4 regions of the Pseudoalteromonas sp. MM1 genome follow, and region 3 is predicted to be linked to each of the others. Evidence: predicted binding sites of a transcription regulator. Region 3 holds the regulator's gene; each other region holds the start of a gene.
What was found. The regulator sigma-54, encoded in region 3, starts transcription at its own class of promoters, with help from an activator protein. The targets are predictions, from matches to a motif close to GTTGGCACGNNNNTNGNNT.
Positions count from the first base shown of each region.

Region 1: the regulator sigma-54 is predicted to act here: its motif matches at 2,457-2,475, upstream of QUE46_RS00085 (EF-hand domain-containing protein).
Region 2: the regulator sigma-54 is predicted to act here: its motif matches at 2,369-2,387, upstream of QUE46_RS15475 (TorF family putative porin).
Region 4: the regulator sigma-54 is predicted to act here: its motif matches at 2,752-2,770, upstream of flgJ (flagellar assembly peptidoglycan hydrolase FlgJ).

Region 1 covers NZ_AP027922.1:18,758-24,211, reverse strand. The annotation lists gene trkA (Trk system potassium transporter TrkA) at 1-1,340, shown strand, start outside; gene QUE46_RS00095 (EF-hand domain-containing protein) at 1,426-1,641, opposite strand; gene QUE46_RS00090 (calmodulin-like protein) at 1,824-2,036, opposite strand; gene QUE46_RS00085 (EF-hand domain-containing protein) at 2,166-2,378, opposite strand; gene QUE46_RS00080 (flagellar brake protein) at 2,842-3,504, opposite strand; gene QUE46_RS00075 (TrkH family potassium uptake protein) at 3,534-4,985, opposite strand; gene QUE46_RS00070 (YigZ family protein) at 5,199-5,454, opposite strand, start outside.
Region 2 covers NZ_AP027922.1:3,416,740-3,422,193, reverse strand. The annotation lists gene QUE46_RS15480 (M1 family aminopeptidase) at 1-928, shown strand, start outside; gene QUE46_RS15475 (TorF family putative porin) at 1,584-2,270, opposite strand; gene QUE46_RS15470 (hypothetical protein) at 2,548-3,711, opposite strand; gene QUE46_RS15465 (AsmA family protein) at 4,023-5,454, shown strand, end outside.
Region 3 covers NZ_AP027922.1:3,129,271-3,134,724, forward strand. The annotation lists gene kdsC (3-deoxy-manno-octulosonate-8-phosphatase KdsC) at 1-489, shown strand, start outside; gene lptC (LPS export ABC transporter periplasmic protein LptC) at 486-1,040, shown strand; gene lptA (lipopolysaccharide transport periplasmic protein LptA) at 1,030-1,578, shown strand; gene lptB (LPS export ABC transporter ATP-binding protein) at 1,575-2,300, shown strand; gene QUE46_RS14110 (RNA polymerase factor sigma-54) at 2,370-3,869, shown strand; gene hpf (ribosome hibernation promoting factor) at 3,897-4,184, shown strand; gene ptsN (PTS IIA-like nitrogen regulatory protein PtsN) at 4,189-4,641, shown strand; gene rapZ (RNase adapter RapZ) at 4,661-5,454, shown strand, end outside.
Region 4 covers NZ_AP027922.1:2,667,651-2,673,104, forward strand. The annotation lists gene flgK (flagellar hook-associated protein FlgK) at 1-1,696, opposite strand, end outside; gene flgJ (flagellar assembly peptidoglycan hydrolase FlgJ) at 1,698-2,714, opposite strand; gene QUE46_RS12175 (flagellar basal body P-ring protein FlgI) at 2,841-3,935, opposite strand; gene flgH (flagellar basal body L-ring protein FlgH) at 3,947-4,630, opposite strand; gene flgG (flagellar basal-body rod protein FlgG) at 4,651-5,439, opposite strand.

The DNA.
Region 1 (5,454 bases), 580 kb from region 3:
GTACGCTTGCTGAAAACTTAGTTGGCGAACAAAACGAAATAACCGTTGTTGATATAGACGGCAACCGCTTACGAGAGCTACAAGATAAGTACGACTTACAAGGGGTTGCAGGGCACAGTGCACACCCAGATGTACTGCGACGTGCAGGTGCTGAAGATGCCGACATGATTATTGCGGTAACCAGCTCAGATGAAGTAAATATGGTGGCATGTCAAGTCGCGTATAGTATTTTTAATACGCCAACTAAAATTGCCCGCATCCGATCAGAGCAATATTTAAAATACCGCGAAAAACTATTTCATAACGATGACCTTCCGGTTGATCATTATATTGCCCCCGAAGCACTCGTTACCAAATATATTCGCCGTTTAATAGATTACCCAGGCGCGTTGCAAGTGCTGCAATTTGCCGATGGCATGCTCTCTCTTGTAGCTGTAAAAGCTTATTACGGAGGCTTATTAGTAGGCTATGCGCTTTCTGCTTTAAAAGAGCACATTCCGAATGTAGAAACCCGTGTAGCAGCAATTTATCGCCAAGGTAAAGCTATAAAGCCACTGGGCACCACGGTAATAGAAGCGGACGATGAAGTATTTTTCATTGCTGCCACTAAGCATATACGCGCGGTTATGAACGAGCTACAAAAGCTTGAACGTTCTTACAAAAAAATTATGATCGCTGGTGGGGGTAACATTGGTGCTGGCCTTGCTCGTTCATTGGAAAAAAACCACAGCGTTAAGTTACTAGAGCGCAGTAAAGAGCGCGCTGAGCAACTCTCTGAAATGTTAGATAACACCGTGGTATTTTGTGGTGACGCCTCAGACCAAGAGCTGCTATCTGAAGAACACATAGAGCAAGTTGATGTGTTTATTGCAGTAACTAATGATGATGAAGCAAATATAATGTCGGCCATGCTTGCAAAACGCATGGGCGCACAAAAAACCATGGTGCTTATTCAGCGTGGTGCGTATGTAGATTTAGTACAAGGGGGTGAAATAGATATTGCTATATCACCACAACAAGCAACTATCTCTGCGCTGCTAACACACGTGCGCCGCGGTGATATTGTTAATGTGTACTCGTTACGTAAAGGCGCGGCAGAGGCTATTGAAGCCGTTGCTCATGGCGATGAAAACACATCAAAAGTAGTTGGCCGTGCTATTGCCGATATAAAACTACCTGCAGGTACGACTATTGGCGCTATTGTGCGTAATGATGACGTACTGATTGCCCACGACGATACCGTTATTATGTCTGGTGACCACGTTATTATGTTTTTAATCGATAAAAAGCATATCAACGTAGTAGAAAAGCTATTCCAAGTGAGTGCTATATTTTTATAGCTAAACGTAAAAAAGCCGCTGACTAAGGCGGCTTTAGTGGAGTATGTTTTTACGTTGCTAAGCTTCCTTGCTATGCAAATCAGACCTACTGTACTTTTGAAAACTCTTGTTCAGAAATCTCACCATTACCGTCAGTATCTAACTGGTCAAAAATCTTCACTAGCTGTGAATTTACTTGCGCTTCTTGCTTTGAAATTGCACCATCACCATCGGCATCAAACGAGGCAAAGTCGACTGCTGCGTATGCTGCTGATGAAGAGGCTAATACGATAACGGCAAGTGCTGTATTTAATGTTTTCATAGTTGTATCCTAATTAAGAGGAAGTCCTTTTCTAAGATCCATGGGTTTAAAAAATTATCTAAAAAGTGCTTTTTACTAATGTGCATTATTAAATTTTAATGCACATTAGATTAGAGAAAATAACTCTTTGCTAAGTGAACGTGCATAGCTTAGCGCGCTCAATTGGCAAAGATCATCACGCCCTAGTATTTAGAGAACTCTTGCTTTGAAAGCTCACCATTTCCATCAGTATCAAGCTCTACAAACTCAGCCATTAAGTCCGCATCAACCGATGCTTCAGCTTGGCTAATAGCGCCATTGCCATCTACATCTAGCGTGTCAAAATCAGTCCCTGCAAATGCAGCAGAAGAAGAGGCAATAGCCATAAATGCGAGTGCTTTATTTAAATGCTTCATAATTTAATCCTTCAATATAAACAAATTAGTTAAGTTCACTAAGTGGTATACACAATCCTTGTTATCCTTTTTCGTAAGCTCCCTTGCCTACTTAGGTTGTCATTGGCAACTCAGGATAGTTACCACATATTAAGCTTCTGAAAATTCTGCTTTTGATAGCTCACCATCTTGGTCAGCATCTAATTCTGAGAACATACTCATCAGTTTTGCATCAATTGATGCTTCTGATTTGCTAATAGTGCCACTGCCATCTACATCTAACGTATCAAAATCGGTTGCTGCAAATGCAGCTGATGATGAAGCAAGGGCGATAAGTGCTAAAGTTTTATTAATGCTTTTCATAATATAATTCCTTCAAGTATATGTGTGCGATTAAGTGTTTTACTTTAAATCACGTTATTGTTCAGTACAGCCAGACTATTACAACTTGGATGCCAAGTTTTAAAAGTTAAATAATTTCATATGGTTAGAATAGCATTTGGCTATTTTTGATAATTTTAAGAGGATATTTTGTTGCAAACTAGCAACAAGGAAAAATATGAAGTTTATAAATCTAATTAAAACAGTTACTTATATATGGTAAAAAAGCTACAATTTTTAGCGTAAATTGAAAGGGTAAATATTTATCGAAAAAAGAGACTAAATTTTAGCAGTGAGAGGAGCTAACGTATTAAAATAGCTCACTTATAAAACCAATCTATACCGTTGATTTTTATATAAAATAAAAATTATTTTTTTAAAGTTATAAAAAATATTACTGCCATTAAAGTAAAAATGGCCATTTGTTGCTATTAAGCGAAAATACTTATTCTAATGGCAACTCAAGCATAGCGGGATCAATAAAGTGCTCTTTCATAAATGCCTTCATTTCATTTTCACTGGCTAAAAGTTTAATGCCACAATTAACCCCCGCTGCGTGTTCTTTCACACTGCATATTTCGCCAGTAAATGCTTTTTTGTTGGTATCAACCGTCACCGTACATTGCATATCTTTAATATTGTCATCGTTTTGATCGCCACGTACATCAAACATCACCCCAGTAAGCGAGATGTCTTTAATTACCCCTTCAAGTACTCTATCGTCACTGAGCGTTAACTTTGCAGGTAATAAGGTAGGTATGCGTGTTTGCGCACGCAGTGCAAATAACTGCACTTGCTTAGGGTAGTTAATAAAAATGAGCCTAGTCGGGTGTGAGGCAACCGACATTACCTGCTGCCTAAACGCTATTACTTGCCCACCACTGCCCTCTATCACTGCCCTTACCACAACCATTACACCATCACGCAGGTAATCACTTGCTGCAGGTAAACGCTTTGAATTTGGATAATTTAAGATAATAAACTTATTTTCCAACAAACCAATAAACTCTGTTTTAACGCGTTTGCTACTAGTAGGGGTAACTATTTCTAGGTCAACTAATCGCCCTGTTGTTAGCTGATGTAATTTATCTAAATTAGAATGTGGCATGCCTGTTCCTAAGCATCATTTTTATCTTATTATCCACGCCAAAAGGTCGGCGTAAATAACACGAGTAAGGTAAATATTTCTAAGCGGCCAAATACCATGGCAATAGTTAAAAGCCATTTGGCACCATCGCTCACCGCCCCATAATGTGAGGCAACATCACCTAAGCCTGGGCCTAAGTTATTTAAACACGCCGCCGTAGCAGAGAATGCGGTAATGTTGTCCATACCTGTTCCCATTAGCGCCAGCATTATAATAATAAACACCAGTGCATACGCTGAGAAAAACCCCCAAACAGCTTCAACTACTTTATCTGGCAGAGCTTTACGACCAAGCTTAATTGAGTATATAGCACGTGGGTGCACTAAGCGATTAAGCTCACGTATGCCTTGTAAATAAAGTAAAAACACCCGTACGACTTTCATACCGCCACCGGTTGAACCCGCACAGCCACCAATAAAGCTCGAAAAAATAAGTAATATAGGTAAAAACAGCGGCCAAGCCGAAAAGTTATCAGTAGCAAAACCAGCGGTGGTACTCATAGACACGGCCTGAAATAAAGCCTGATCAAGGGTTTCATCGCCATCAGCAAATATTTCGTTAGATGAAAGCACCGTAAAACAAATAACCACCAGCGCTAACTGAATAAGCAAAAATACTTTAAATTCTGGGTCGCGTATATACACCTGAATATTACGACTCGCTACCGCCGCGTAATGCAAAGAAAAGTTAACCGCCGCAATAATTAAAAAGAATACACATATAAAGTTAATGACAGGGCTATCAAAGTGCCCTATTGAGGCATCGTATGTAGAAAAACCGCCAATCGCTACTGTAGAAAACGCATGACATATAGCATCAAACCACTCCATACCTGCCGCCCAATAGGCCAGCATACATGTCACCGTTAACGATACATATATATACCAAAGGTGCTTTGCGGTATCGGCTATGCGGGGGGTCATTTTAGAATCTTTTACTGGACCTGGGATCTCAGCTCGGTATAACTGCATGCCACCAACTCCAAGCATGGGCAGTATAGCAACGGCAAGTACAATGATACCCATACCGCCAAACCACTGTAATTGCTGGCGATAAAATAAAACTGACTTGGGCAGGTATTCAATTCCGGTAAGTACAGTGGCCCCAGTGGTTGTAAGGCCCGAAAAGGCCTCAAACACTGCATCGGCCATAGACAAATTAGGTTCTTGTAAAAAAATCAGCGGTAACGATGCAAACGCCCCTAGTACCAACCAAAACAGTACAACAATTAAAAAGCCTTCGCGTGCTTTTAAATCACCGTTTTCATGCCTGTTTGGGTAGTAAGCTGTTAAACCAATTACCACACTAAATATAAACGCTAATACAAAAGGAACACCACCACCATCTTTATAAATTAAAGACACCACCGCAGGTGGCACCATGGTAATACTAAACAGCGCAACAAGTTGGCCAAGGATTTTTATGATGGTACGAAATTGCATGTAGCTTATCGCTTTTATTATTAGTAAATATAAGTGTGTAATACCAATCAGCAATAATATTTAATCATTTTCAGGGGCTAAACGTGTCGCTATCTGCGTTAAAAAATTCTCATTTAGAATAACTAAATAGCGAATTTTTTGCCTTGCTATCAACACGTTTATCCATCCTCAAAATAGATCACTTAATTATGCGGATTGGTATAAGTTATTGTCTTACTCTTTGATCGTTAACTCAACTGCGCCATGGCTTAAATCAAAAATATCTTTAATGGCCTGTTTTGCTTGGCGGCTATCAATAGTAATAACCCATTCAATATTAGCAGTAAATTGTTTTTCTATTTTAAGTACTTGATAATTGGTTTTTAACAACTGCTCTATAGCGCCCTGCATGCTGTATTCACTTTGACCAACCATCTCGATACTCGGTACTTTAGTCACCGTTTTTAGCTGCGCTAGCGCATTATTAAGC
Region 2 (5,454 bases), 290 kb from region 3:
GCAGTTACGTATTATTGAGTTTCCTAAGTACCGCTCGTTTGCGCAAAGTTTTGCCAATACGGTGCCTTACTCAGAAAGTATTGGCTTTATTACAGACCTAAGAGATGAGAGTAAAGTTGACCTACCTTACTATGTAACCGCACATGAAATTGCGCACCAATGGTGGGGGCATCAAGTATCGGGAGCTAATGTAGAGGGTAGTGCTGTTATTTCTGAAACACTTTCCCAGTACAGTGCGCTTATGGTGCTAAAAAAGCGCTTTGGCGCCGAGAAGCTTCGTAAATTCTTAAAGTACGAGTTAGACAAATACTTAATGGGCCGCACAGGTGAAGCCTTCGAAGAGATGCCGCTGTATAAAACGCAGTCTCAGCTGTATCTTCACTATAATAAAGGCTCAGTTGCAATGATGGCTTTGTATGACAGATTAGGTGAAGAGCGCTTAAATGCCGCACTTAAAGCGTTTTTGAATGAGTTTAAATACCAAGCAACGCCATACCCAACCACACTTGATTTACTTAGTTATTTAAAGCGAGATGCAACACAAGCTGAACAACGTTTTATTGATGATCAGTTTAAATATATAACGCTTTATGAGCTTGAAATGAAAGCAGTGTCGGTTACAGATGATGTTGATAGCGAAGGTTTTTATACAGTAATGCTGAACGTTGAAGCAACTAAGCAGCATGCCGATGGACAAGGTGAAGAAACTGAGCAACCACTCGATGAGCTAATTGATATTGCATTATTTAGCGATGATCCTGAAAACTTACTCGCTGAAGACTTTGTTATTTACTCGCAAAAGCATCAAATAGTCTCTGGTACTAATACTATTGAGCTAAAAGTAAAAGAAAAGCCAGTGTACGCAGGGGTAGACCCTTACATTAAGCTGGTCGATAAAGACAATAAAAATAATTTAGCTAAGTTTTAATGATTAGCTACTAGGGCCTGTTTATCTTTCGAGGTTGAATTTGCAGCAGTGTGTTTGGTATTTAGGCAAGGCAGAGCTTATGTAGTGTGGTTATTCCCCATAAATAGGCGATAACGTAGTATAAATACCAAACACGCGCTGCCCGTTGGGTTCGTCCTAGGGGCTATTTACTCTTTGTTGTTCGGTTTTTACTTAGCCCACTAGGTTACAAACCTCGCGCCGCGATTAAATAGCCCCTAGATAGAACAAATTTAAATCCTGAAAGGTCAACAGGCCCTAGCTGAAAGGCTGCATTTAGTGCGGCCTTTTTTGTTTTAGCTAATGTGTATAACACTAGCTCTCAATAATACTTAATCACTTCAGAGCTAAACGTAGCAGCTGGCTGCGTTAAAGCCTCTGGTTTAGAACAACTAAATAGCGAATTTTCGGCTAGGTTTCGCCACGTTTCTCTTGCCTCAAAATAGATTAGTAAATTAAGCGAGTTGGCATTGCGGGTAAATGATTTAATAGCAAGGAGATAGTGATTGATTAACTGAGGCGCATGGTAGAGCGTATTAGCTGCTAACCTCACAGGACGTTATGAGTATTAGGCTGCCCTAAAAACGAGAAAAGGGCCAAAAGGCCCTTAGTGTTGCAGCAAGTAACACATTTTGTTTTAAAGCGTAAAGTCTACCGCGTAGCCTACGTAAACTTTAACATCTGACTCATCCATGTCGGTGTCAGATACGCCAAAAGTAAAACCATCTTTTGATACAGAAATACCGTAATCAATAATATTGTCATCGCCAATAAAGTCGCCAGAGTAGTGACCTAAGTGCAGCGCAACCTCAGTACCATTACTGCCAACAGCAAAGCTGTAATCGGCATTTAGGTAGAGTGAATCGCCAAAGTCGGTGCCATCACCATCTGCGGCTGAAGTGGCAAGGATTGCCGCACCAAAGGTGAAACCTCCTGTGCTGATGCTACCGTAAATCTCAGAGAAATCTGCATCTGCCTCAGAAGCTGCATCTGGGTAAGCGTAATAAATATAGCCTACATCGTAGCTAAAAGTGTCGTTAATATCGCCACCAAAACCCGCGTAAACATCAAGTTCGTAAGTCATTTCATCGGCCCATGAAGCATTTGATGCCCAAGTACCTACATAAAAGCCCGATTCATCAGCGTAATCAATACCGCCAGAAATAGCAGCATCGCCCCCAGTTTGCTCTTGACCACGCCATAAGTAGTTAGACGTAGCCGCTGCGTTTGCTGTTACCTCAGCATGTACGGCTGTTGATGTTAAAGATGTAGCACCCATTAATGCTATTGCGCTGATAGCGATGGTTTTTTTTAGTTTTAGCATGTCCATTTCCCGTTATATGATTTTTATCGCCTAGGTTTTTATTCTCTTATTGGCAACCCTTTGACTGGCGGTGTTTTATTGTTTAACTGGGAATGCAATTGCACTGTATGTGCCAGCTTAAAATAATTTTTATAAAACTGTTTTTTTATTTTTATAAAACAATATGTTGAGAAGTTTTAGAAGAGGGAATGATTGAGAGGGTTAATAAAAAAACGCACACTGCTGGTGCATAAATTAACCTAACTGCACCAGAAAAATACAGTTAGGTTAGGTAAATTTAGCCAAATATAGTGCGCATAAGACTAATTGTTTCGTTTACTCCGCGGCCTTTTTGTACTTCGCTAATAATAGAGTCGCGTTTGCTACGAATATGCTCGGGAATGTCATCGGCTGCAAGTGCGCGGTCTACAAGTATTTCGGCTGACTCTTTGCCTCTACGTTGTGGTTTTCCCGCACTTGTTGTGCTGCGTTTAGGTTTGTTTAATAACTTAATATAATTTGAATTGTCGGCCGTGCTGGCATCTGCATAGTAAAAAAAGCACGGTAGTAATGCTTTTATACTGACCAGTTGCTCTTCTAGTTCATTGCTGCCATTAGCCATTTTAAACCACGACATAGCATGAATGCTTTGTACTATATCTTGCCAGTAGCGCTCAAAGTCGCGATTGTTTAGTTTTGTAATACCTAAAGCTGCGCATAATGCATCAAGACGGCTATTACTAATTGGTGTAAATACATCGGGGCGGCGCATTGCTAATAAACGGGTAGCAGGGGCAAGGGTTGGTTTTTCATCACTGCCGTTAAAGGCAAGTAAATAAGCAACAACAAACTGTTGGTAATCATCTTGGCTCACATCACCTTCAAGCGGGATGTTGGCAAGAGCATCGTCAAACGCACCAGGTAAGTCGGCTAGCATTTGATGAAAACCCTTTGCACTTTTTGTTGATGCAAACCACTCAACATCAAAGGTATAGGTGCTCGGGTCGAGCGTGGCAGTGTGTTTACCACTAAATGCCAGTAAATCCTCTGGGATCATATCTTTTAATGCTTGCTCACGAATAGTGTGCAAATACGTGGTAAGGCGAAGCTGTTCTTCCAGTGCAATAACTTCTTTATGTTGCTCTACAAACATACTAATAACAGGCCAAGGTGCTACACGTAGTGTTTTAAGCTGTAAAAAGCTAATTGCTGAGGTTAGCTGGTCGTGCAGCTTTTTTAAAACGGGGAGTTGTTGTGGCTCTAGTAAATCGTAATTTATACGGTCTTTACTTGCACTTAGCAGCTCATAACACCAGCCTAAAAAATCCTCTGGGTGGTTTTCTACTTTCACGGCCATTAGGTTTAGGCTTAGTTCTGAAGCTTGCTTCAAGATGTTTTGGTAAATTTGACTTTCTTGTTCGCCTAGCGCCATTTTTGACGGTGAAATTAGCAGTTTTTTCATGCCTTGTAGAGTCTCCGAGTAGATACATTTTTTAGCTGCTTTATTTTAGCGCAAATACGCCAATAGCAACAGGGCCGTGCATCATACCTAACAATTCAAGGGATGCAATGTTGTAGGGTTTAATACTTGATTAGATTTAAACTTGATGAGCTTTACTTTTAGTTACCAATTTCGCAAAGTTTACTTTTAAGCATAAATTCATTTCAAATCAAATAAATTACAATAAACAGCTTTTTTGTCACAACGACAATGATTTTAAAGCTAACACTCGCTATGATAAGAACATTATTTGCACGTTTGAAAGGATGATCATGAAGACCTTACTCAAAATTGTTGGTGTAATACTCTTACTTTGTATTGCGTTAATTATTGCCGCTCCGTTTTTAATCCCAACCGATACTATTTTTAATAAAGTATCTGAGCAGGTTGAAAAAACAACAGGGCGCACACTTACTATTAAAGGTGATAAAACGCTTAGTGTATTTCCTGCATTAAAGTTAGAGCTTAACGATGTGCACTTTGCAAACATGCAGACAGGCTCGCGCGACGACATGGCAAGTATGGAGCAATTAGCTGTGCATATACCCTGGTTATCGTTATTTGGCGGCGAATTCAAACTAGATAAGTTTGTTATTAACGAGCCCAATATTTTATTAGAAACTGATAAAAACGGTAAAGCTAACTGGCAGTTGTTTGATGCTGTAGCAGAGCAGCCGCAAGAGCAAACTCAATCAGGTGAGGCTGTTAAACTACCAGAGAACTTTGATATAGAGTTAGGTGAAGTGGCTATTTACGGTGGTACGTTTACTTACCTAGATGGGCAAACAGGCGCTAAACAACAAATTAGTGATTTGGAATTGGCTATTTTACTTCCTTCACTACGTAAAACACTAGAGATCAAAGGCGGCATTACATATATGCAAGAGCGCTTTGAGCTTGATGTAAAACTAGATACGCCAGCAAAAGCAATTGAAGGGGCGACGTTTGAGGTTACTCAAAGCGTAGACTCTCGCTTGGTCGATCTTACTTTTAACGGCAGTATTGCTCGCCAAGGTAAAGATATAAAAGGCGAGTTAGCGCTAAGTGGCGACTCTGTTAAAGATCTAGCAGCTTGGCAGGGCGTAGACTTAAATGCTAAACAAAACGCGTTTAATGCCTTTAGTGTTAACGGTAAAATGCACCTAGCGGGTGAAACATTTAATCTTGAAAAGTTAATTGCTACGTTAGATGAGCTAGAGATAAAAGGTAAAAGTGAGCTTAACCTAGGTAATCGCTTAGTTGTAAACGCTGATATTGACTTAGGTATGCTCGATTTAAACCCATATCTACCAGAGACAGTAGCGAAGCAAGAAGAGCCCCAGAGTGAAGAACCTAAAGCAGCACAGCCTATTGTTTGGGATGACACTAAAATCGATTTAAGTGCGTTAAATGCACTAGATGCAAATGTAGTTATTCGCTCAAGCGGTTTAAAAGCGAATGATATTGAGCTAGGTGCTAATCAATTTACAGTCGACTTAAACAACAGCGTTGCTAAATTAAGCTTAGATAGCTTTAAAGCCTATGAGGGCACTGGTAAAGGGGTCATTAATATAAATGCGCAGCAAACACCGTATAAAATAAGCACAAATTTTGATTTAGCCGACATAGACGCGCAACCGTTACTCACTGATGCGGCTGGCTTTGATAAACTTATGGGTAAAGGGTCATTAAATTGGAACTTAACCACGACCGGCCAGAGTCAAA
Region 3 (5,454 bases):
AAACTACTCATATGCGATATTGATGGTGTATTTTCTGATGGCCGAATTTACCTCGGTAACCAAGGCGAAGAATTAAAAGCATTTAATACAAAAGATGGTTTTGGCATTAAAGCACTGATCAATAGCGGTTTTGAAGTTGCGGTTATTACGGGGCGTCACTCAAAAATAGTGCAAACTCGCATGAGCAGCTTAACCGTGCAACACATTTATCAAGGCCAAGAAGACAAACTTATTGCTTATCAAGAACTCAAAAACACTTTAAAGTTAACTGATGAACAAATAGCGTATATTGGCGACGATGGCCCTGACATGCCAGTAATGGAGCGCGTTGGCTTTGCCGTTGCAGTAAACGATGCGCACCCACTTATTAAGCGCTTATCACATTACACCACGCAAATGCCTGGCGGCTTTGGGGCAGTGAGAGAGCTTACTGACTTATTAATGCTCGAAAACGGTATAGCGCTTACTACACAAGGCACAAGTTCATGAATGCAGCACGCGTTATACTCAGTGCGTTATTCATCGGCTGTATGGTCTGGCTTTGGTACCCTTATTTTACGCAAAGCAATGTAGCGCCAGATCAAGAACCAGAAGTCATTGCAAAGCCTGATTACACCGCGATAGAGCTTAAGCAAACAGCCTATGACGAGCAAGGTAAAATAAGCCATAAAGTTACAGCGGCTAAAATGGAGCTGTACCAACAACTTGGTTTTACATTTTTTGAAAAGCCTATTTTTACTTTATATAACGAAAAACAAACTTGGCGAATAAATGCTGACGAAGCAACGCTTTACGAAGATAAACAACTTATTTTAGAAGGCAACGTGGTTGCCAAAAATTTAGTTGATAACGCCATGATAGATAACATCAGTGCCGACAACATCGAAGTCGACATTAAAGCGCTAACAATGCGCTCTGAACAGCCAGTGGTTGTCACTGGGCCAAATTTAAAAATTGTCGGTAAAGGCCTTGAAGCCGATTTAAAAACCGAAGTAATAAAACTAATTAACCATACGCGAACAATATATTATGACCAATAAACTCACTAAAATACTTATTATCCCATCGCTGATGCTTGCATTTAGCGCTTCTGCTGCTGAGCCGGCTGCTCAACCGCCAGCAAACCAAATTTCTATTAGTGCAGACCGTCAAGAAGGTCAACTTAAAGAAAACGTAGGTATTTTTGAAAAAAACGTCGAAATTGTGCATGGTAATCGCAAAATTACAGCCGACCGACTCGAAGTACACAAACGTGAAAACTTAGGAGATAACAAACAACTCCTTATCGCCACTGGCAGCCCTGCCTACTTCGAAGAAAAACAAGATGATGGTACAGTAATGAGTGCCAGTGCAAACGAAGTACGTTACGACGTAGCAAAGCGTTTTTTAACACTTGTTGGGGATGCCGAAGTTGCGCAGGCCGGTCAAAAAATTAATGCTAAAAGTATTACCTACGATATGCAGCAGCAGCTTATTAGCGCAGAAAAAGACGAAAACTCAACGGATCGTGTCCACACAATATTAGTGCCAGTAGAAGCAAAAATTAAAGAAAAAACAGGTAACGAAGGTCAACCATGAGCACCTTAAAAGCAGAACTATTAGCAAAAAGCTATAAAGGCCGCCAAGTTGTAAAAAATGTAGGCCTTGAGGTAGAAGCCGGTAGCATTGTTGGCTTATTGGGGCCTAATGGCGCAGGTAAAACCACTACCTTTTACATGATTGTAGGGTTAGTACCAAGCGACAAAGGTAAAATATCTATTGATGATAACGATATTACGTTATTGCCTATGCATAGCCGTGCTCGCTTAGGCATAGGCTATTTACCACAAGAGTCATCAATATTTAGAAAGCTAACAGTTTATCAAAACCTAATGGCTATTTTAGAAACGCGTAAAGAGCTAAATAAAGCCGCGCGAGAAGAAACGCTCAATAACTTACTTGATGAATTTAGTATTCAGCACATTCGTGATAGCCAAGGTATGGCGCTTTCTGGCGGCGAACGCCGCCGTGTAGAGATTGCCAGAGCACTGGCTGCAAACCCAAAATTTATTTTATTGGATGAGCCTTTTGCTGGTGTTGATCCGATTTCAGTGTTAGATATAAAGAAAATAATTGAACATCTTAAAAACCGTGGCATTGGCGTATTAATTACCGATCACAATGTAAGAGAAACCCTTGATGTTTGTGAAAAAGCCTACATTGTTTCTCATGGGGAGCTAATTGCATCTGGCACTCCAGAACACGTATTAAATGACAAAACTGTACGCGATGTTTATTTAGGCGAGCAATTTAGGCTGTAACATTTAAGCCACACCTACAAGCATCTGCTAATATTAATTATAACAACATAAAAGGATTGTTAGAGATACATGAGGCAATCATTACAGCTGCGCATGGGCCAGCAACTTACAATGACTCCACAATTGCAACAAGCGATTCGCTTGCTGCAGCTCAGTACATTGGATCTCCAGCAAGAAATACAAGAAGCACTTGATAGCAACCCGCTATTGGAAGTAGAAGAACAGGATTACACGGAAGAGTCGGCTGGAAAAAATGAGCAAAAAGCTGATGCGGATGATATAACCGTAAGCGCATCTTCTGACGATACAACCAGCGAGTACGAGCAAGACAGTGGCGAAGCTTTAAATAAAGACACCGTTAGCGATGATATGGCAATGGATGTAACTTGGGATGAGTACATGAGCGCAGCCCCAGCTGCATCCTCAGGCCCAATGCCAGAAGATGAGTCTATTTATCAGGGCGCCTCTACTGAAACACTACATGAGTATTTAATGTGGCAGCTTCAGCTTACTCCTTTTAGCCCAACTGACGAAGCAATTGCTATAGCCATTGTAGAAGCTGTCGATGACTCGGGTATTTTAACGCTAAGTTGCGAAGAAATTTTAGAAAGCTTCAACCAAGAAAACGATGACGAAGTTGAAGTTGAACTTGATGAAATAGAAGCCGTTTTAAAGCGTATTCAGTTATTTGACCCTGTCGGTATAGCCGCGCGCAGTTTGCAAGAGTGCTTGTGTATTCAGCTAAACCAGTTTGATAAAGACACCCCTTTTATAGAACAAACTAAAATGATCTTAACCGATCACATTGATCTATTAGCGGCACGCGACTATCGTACATTAATGAAAAAGACTAAGCTTAAAGAAGACGAGCTTAAAGAGGTTATGACCCTCATACATACCCTCAACCCAAAACCTGCAGACACAATAGTAAGGGAAGAGTCTGAGTATGTAATACCGGATGTGTCGGTAAAAAAAATAAAAGGCCGCTGGGTGGTAGAACTAAACCCAGATAGCATGCCAAAAATACGCGTGAATAGTCAGTACGCGGCTATGTCACGTACCGTAAAATCAAGCGGTGATAGCCAATTTATTCGCTCTCACTTACAAGAAGCTAAATGGTTTATTAAAAGCCTTGAAAGCAGAAACGACACGCTGCTAAAAGTAACTAATTGTATTGTAAAACAGCAACAAGCATTTTTTGAACATGGCCCTGAAGCCATGAAGCCGATGGTTTTAAACGATGTTGCTGAAATGGTAGAAATGCATGAATCGACAATTTCGCGTGTAACTACGCAAAAATATATGCATACGCCACGTGGTATTTTTGAGCTTAAGTATTTTTTCTCAAGCCACGTAAGCACTGAAAATGGCGGCGAGTGTTCGTCAACCGCAATACGTGCCCTAATTAAAAAGCTAATTGCCGCGGAAAACTCTGCTAAACCATTGAGTGATAGTAAAATTGCGGATATATTAGCAGAGCAAGGAATTAAAGTAGCTAGACGCACAATAGCAAAATACCGTGAATCGCTAGCTATTCCACCGTCAAATCAGAGAAAGAGTTTGATATAAGACGTAAAAAACAAAGAGGAAATGCTTATGCAACTAAACCTAACTGGTCGTCACGTAGAAGTAACTGATTCACTTAGAGACTATGTAAATAATAAATTTGCAAAGCTAGAAAGGCACTCAGATCATATTAGTAATGTGCATGTCATTCTCGATGTAGAAAAACTCAACCAAAAAGCAGAAGCGACTATTCATGTAAGTGGCGCAGATTTATTTGCCTCAACAGAGCACCAAGATATGTATGCCGCTATAGACTCGTTGATTGACAAGCTCGATCGTCAAGTCATAAAACATAAAGAGAAGCTTGCTAGACACTAATATTATGAAATTAAGTACATTAGTATGCCAGGACTGCAGCAAAGCTGCGGTCCTTTTTAGTAGTAAAAAAAGAATTTTAGAGTTTATCAGTGAGCTGGCTCATGAAAAGCTTCCTTATTTACCACAACAAGATATTCTTAATGCACTGGCAAGCAGAGAAAAACTAGGCAGTACGGGCATAGGCCGAGGTATCGCCATTCCGCACGGTAGAATGGCTGGGGTTGAAGAGCCGCTGGCTTTAGTACTTGTTAGCGACACACCTGTTAACTTTGATGCTATTGATAACTGCCCTGTTGATATTTTTGTTGCACTCATCGTACCAGATGGTGATAACCAACAGCATCTAAAGACTCTGGCAACCATAGCTGATAAACTGAACAATAAAGAATTTTGTAAACAGCTGCGTAGTGCTAAAACCGATGCAGAGCTGTATCAAGTTATTGTTGATCAATCATAGTAAATACTAAGGGCTATAAATGGAGTTAATTATCATAAGCGGCCGCTCTGGTTCGGGTAAATCGGTTGCTTTACGCGTGGTTGAAGATTTAGGTTATTATTGCGTCGATAATATTCCGGTCAACTTACTGCCTTCCTTAGTACGTAGTGTTTCAGATAACTATGACAAAATAGCCGTTAGTATAGATGTTCGTAATATCCCAAAAGAACAAGACGAATTTAACGATATTCTTGAGTATCTTCCTGACTTTGCTAAACCTACATTATTTTATTTAGATAGTGATGATCAAACACTGATCAAACGCTTTTCAGAAACACGCAGATTACACCCTTTATCTATCGATTCATTACCGCTTGATTTAGCAATAAAAAAAGAAAAAGAACTGCTTGATGTACTCGTAACTCGCGCAGATTTTATGCTTGATACGACTGATTTAAGTGTCCACCAATTAGCTGAGTCAATTCGCGAAAAAATACTCGGTAAAAAAGATAAACAACTTATTGTAACGTTTGAATCGTTTGGCTTTAAACACGGCATACCTAAAGAGGCTGATTATGTGTTTGATGCTCGCTTTTTACCAAACCCGCACTGGGAGCCTGAATTAAAACCGCTTACAGGTCTTGATCAACCAGTAAAAGATTTTTTGGCAAATCACAGCATAGTGCAAAAATTCACTTGGCAAATTCAAACCTTTGTGCAAACTTGGTTACCACATTTAGAACGTAATAACCGCAGCTACCTCACTATTGCTATAGGTTGTACTGGTGGGCAACACCGCTCGGTTTATTTAGCCCAAACTATAGGTGAGAGCTT
Region 4 (5,454 bases), 460 kb from region 3:
AATCAGCGAGTTTTAAACCATTGCGGTTATCGTCAAAGCCGCCTTCGTTAAATTCAAGGGTAAAGGTGTCTCCGGTAGCTGGCGTGCCTTCAATGTCAAAATCAAAACCATAGTTGCTATAAGGAGCGCCAGCCTGAGCCAGTACGCCCTCTGCTGGAGGCGTTATTGTAAACGTAGTGGTGCCATTTGCATCTGTAATTTGATATTCGTTTGCAGTGCCTGTTTTTACTAGGGTGATATCGCCATTGGCTAAACCTGGGGTAGTGTTAAAGCCACCCGAGGTAACACTTGTTACTTCTCCGGCTGAAATAGACGCTGTACCTACATTATCTATACTGTTAGCTGTACGAATAGGCGATGCCAGTGCTAAGTCTTCACCGCGGCTTGTCGCAAGGGAAATACTGGTTGCGGCTTCTGAGTTAAGTTTAATTTGAAACTGATCACCGGTATTACCTGTACCTGCTACATTAATTTGTAAACCAAACGACTCCCCACTCGTAATGTCATCTGAGTCAATAACACCAGATGGCGGTATCGTCGCTAAAGAAGCGCTACCTATCGGCTCTCCTTTATTATCTATAGGCTGAATGCTCACTTCATTTGCATTAGCGGTATAAGTAACAATAAAGTCGCTGGCAGGCAGTTCACTGCCTTTACCGGCCTCAAGCGTGGCAGTTAAACTGGCGCCGCCGGTATTAGCCTGGTATGCATAAGCGCCCACGGTAGGTATGGTAAAAATATCACCGCCTAGCTCACCGTTAGCATCCATACCCAATTTATTTTGCTCGTTGAACGCATCTGCAATTGCCAATCCCATTTGGCCAATCTGATTTTGTGCAGGCACAAGTATGTCGTCTCTAAATGCGAGTAAGCCGCCAATTTTGCCTTTTAATTTAGTTGCATCTATTTCTAGCGGCACAGCTTTGCCGCCATTAACGTCAAGCGTCAATTCTTTAAAATTAGGATCCGGGTCGCCCGACAGCGAAAACAAGTTAAATGTACCGTTTTCCATAACTAAAGATTCACCGCTCCCCATAAATACGAGTTTTTCGCCGTTAGGGCCATCGAGTGTTTCTATATCTACAAGCTCTGATAATTCACGAATAGCTAAGTCGCGCTGGTTATAAATAGAGCTTGCGTCAGAGGCGTTATTTGTACCATTTACGACTGCAATTTCTTGGTTTAACGTATTTATATTTTGTATGAGCGAATTGGCTTCTTCAGAAAAAATTTCAAGCTGTTCGTTCACAATACCTTGCTGCTCAAGCACAATGCCTGAGAGCCTATCCATTTGATCAACTAAACTTTGCGCGTCGGTCATTACGAGTGAGCGAGCAACTGATGAAGACGGCTGATTTAGCGCCTCTTGCACGTTATTAAATAATGAATTTATGCCCGTTGATAAGTTATTAGATTCTTCTGAAAAAATAGTATCAACACGGTTGGCTTCTGTGACAAATTGATCAAAAAACGATTTATTTGACGTGTCGCGGTTTAACTGCGACTGGGCAAACTCATTTAAAAGCCTATATGTTTCGCCGCGCCCTACTTGGTTATCTACCATCGTAGTAAATTCAGTGCGCTCACGAACGTAGCCTTCTGTATTTACATTGGTGATGTTTTTACTGGTCGTTTGCAACAGCTCAGAGCTTGAGCGTACCCCAGCACTGGCAATATTTAATAAACTAAACGACATATTACTTCACTCCTTTGGCAAACGCGCTTGTTGCAATATTTTTAAGCTCACTGCTATTTAGCACTTTTTTTATTTTACTCGCGTAATTAGGGTCTGTTGCATAGCCTGCTTTTTGTAGCGAATCTAAAAATTCATTTGGCTGTGCTGTTTTTTGTAATGCTTCTTCGTAACGTGGGTTTTGCGTTAGAAAATCGACAAAGTCGTTCACGCTTTCTTTTATAGAATCGTAAGCTCTAAAACTTGCTTGCTTTTTAACAGGCGTACCTTGCTCAAATTCAAGCGTAACTTTACTTGCTTTATCACCATCCCAACTTCTATCTGATTTAATATTGAACAGGTTATTTGAGCTATTCCCGTCGCTTTTATTAATTATGTGCTTGCCCCAACCAGTCTCAAGAGCCGCTTGGGCGACCATTACAGCAGGATTTAAACCAATTTTTTCGGCCGCTGCTTTAGCATGCTCCCACACGGAACTCACAAACTCTTCAGCATTATTAAACGACGACTGCTGTGTAGGCTGTGTTGTGGTTTTAGTTTGTGTTGCTTCACTGCTGGCTACTAAGTCATCTTTATTTACTTGCTTTATACTGTGCACTTTTTCGTGCGGCAGCTCAGAGCCTGCGCGTTTATCGCTCATAAAGTCGTTGGTTGTTCTTAAAACTGAACCAGGCATAAAATTCTCAGCCTCTGGTGAGAGCTGCTGAACGATTAAATCAGCCAAACCCAAAGACCCATTTGATGAAAGCTCAGAAGAAAGTTGCTGATCGTGCATTTCTTCAAAAAACTTTACGCCGCTAGAGTTAAACGGACTGTCTTCATCTTCAAATGCTTCGTTGGCTTTACGCATCCCTTTTAACAGCATTTGTGTAAAAATAGCTTCAAATTGTGCTGCTGCTTTTTTTAGCGCTGCTTTAGAGGCATCTGTAGATGCATCACCGCTGTTTAAAGCGTCTTGACGTAAAGTATTAAGATTACTTAAATCAAAAAAGTTTTGCTTATCGAGGTGATTTGTTTCCATCAGCTTTTTGACACAAAAATGAATAATGTTTTAGAAAATGCAAAAATTGAGCCAAAGGTATTTTTAAAGGAAGGTTCTATTAAAAAAGCTCGGCTACATTACTGGAATACCGAGCTTTTAATAATTTTAGATAACAACAAGTTGTCCGTTAATTGCACCTGCTTCTTTTAGAGCTTCTAAAATAGCCATTAGATCGCCAGGTGCTGCACCTACTTCGTTTATTGCACGTACTAAGTCATCTAAACTTACACCGGGGTTAAATACAAACGCACGAGAATCATCTTGATTAACATCAATAATACTTTGCTGTGTAACAACGGTTTCGCCTTCTGCTAATGGGTTAGGCTGCGTCACATTTTGCTGCTCAGCAATAGTAACTGTTAGGCCGCCGTGGGTTATTGCCGCAGGCTGTAACTTCACATTTTTGCCAATAACAATCGTGCCCGTACGTGAATTGACAATAATTTTGGCTGAGGTGTCAGCAGGCTTAAACTCTAGGTTTTCAAGCGTTGATAAATAAGACACCCGTTGCGATGCATCACGTGGCGCAATAACGCGTACTGAGGCAGCGTCAATAGCTTGTGCACTATTAGGGCCTACCAAATTGTTAATTGTTGTTTCTAGGCGTTTTGCCGTTGTAAAGTCTGGGCGGTTTAAGTTAAACGTAATGTAGTCGCCTTGCATAAAAGGGCTCTTAACTTCTCGCTCAACAGTGGCTCCGTTAGGTACGCGGCCAACTGTCGGGGTATTAATAACCACTTTACTGCCATCAAGCCCTTGAGCGCCTAAGCCACCTACAATTAAGCTACCTTGTGCTATGGCGTATACGTTACCATCAACCCCTTTTAAGAAGGTTTGCAACAACGTACCACCACGTAAACTGCCTGCGCTACCAATAGAAGAAACCGTAATATCGATTGTTTGACCAGGTTTTCTAAACGGCGGCAGCTCAGCATGGACTGCCACTGCAGCTACATTTTTAATTTTAGGGCTTTGTGTTGAAGGCAGCGTAATACCAAAGCTGTTTAACATGCCTCTAAAACTTTGTTGTGTGTAAGAGTTTTGCTCCCCTGTACCAGGTAGCCCCACCACTAAACCATAGCCTACTAACTGGTTGGCCCGTACACCTTCAACCATAGAGACATCTTTTATACGCTCAGCGCTGGCAGAAAATTGCCAGCCTAGCAGTATGATTAAAATAATCGCTTTAATGCTTTTCATACTACTATCCTCTAAAACGGAAATAATGAGCTACTAAAGAAGCGGGTTAGCCACCCTGGGCTTTGCGCTTCTTGTGTTTGCCCTTTGCCTGAGTATTGAATACGGGCATTGGCAATTCTATTCGACTCAACCGTGTTATCGGCGCTCACATCTTGCGGACGCACCAGGCCTTCGAGCCTAATAAACTCCTCGCCGGTGTTAAGTGTTAGCCATTTTTCACCACGGATAACTAAGTTGCCATTGGGTAAAACGCGCATAACATTCACAGAAATATCGCCCACTAAACTGTTTGACTGATTTGATTTAGAATCTCCAGTGAATGATGAATCACTACCAATGCCAAACTGGATACTGTCGCCACCTATATTGACAGGTAAACCTCCTAACCCGATAACGGGGTCTAGGCTGGCTTCGGTTTCTTTATCAGTTTCGGTTTTAGCGGCTTTTGTAGCTTGTGTTGACTCTTCAAGCTTAACGGTGATGATATCGCCTGTTCTAAGTGCTTTTTTGTCTGAGTACAAATCATTAAATGTATTGGTGTTAAACAACGAGCCCGTTGCAACAACAGGCTCTGCTACAGGCTCTGGGTACATGGGTGCGTAGTATGGGTCATCTTGAACCACTTCACTATTTTGCGTAGAAACACAGCCAGTTAAAAATAAGCTGCCTGCTGCAAATAAAATAACATTACGCATAACTATCCCCTTGTGCACGGTTATAACTGTTGATTGATGTAGCTCATCATTTCGTCAACGGCCGAGATTACTTTTGAGTTCATTTCGTACACACGTTGAGTTTCGATAAGGTTTACCAACTCTTCCGTTACATTAACGTTTGATGTTTCAAGCGAGCCCTGAATAATAGTACCTAAGCCCTCTACACCCGGATTGCCTTGTACAGGCGCACCACTAACAGCGGTTTCGGTGTAAAGGTTTTGACCAATTGGCTCAAGACCCGATGGATTAATAAAGTCACTAATTGTTAGCTGGCCAATCACCACATTATCGGCTTGCCCTGCTACACGTACAGATACCTCGCCATCTTGCGAAACAGTGATTGATTGCGCATCATCCGGTACGTTCATTTCGGGCTGAACCACAAAACCCGCACCTGAGGTAACAATGCGGCCGTCTTCATCGGTAGTAAATTGCCCATTACGTGAATAAGCAATATTGCCATCAGGCTGCAACACTTCAAAAAAACCTTCGCCAGAGATCATCCAGTCGAGTGAGTTTTCGGTGGTGAGCATATTACCTTGCGTAAACTCTTTTTGGTTAGCAACTACTTTTGCACCAGCACCTAGCATTAAGCCAGACGGCAACTCAGTATCTTGTGAAGAACGCCCGCCAGGTTGGTTGATGTTTTGATACAATAAATCTTCAAAAATAGCGCGGCTTTTTTTGTAACCTACGGTACTGGCATTCGCCAAGTTATTTGAAATAACTGAAATATCAGTTTGTTGAGCGTCTAGCCCTGTTTTACTTATCCACAATGCAGGATTCATAAGTATGCCCTCATT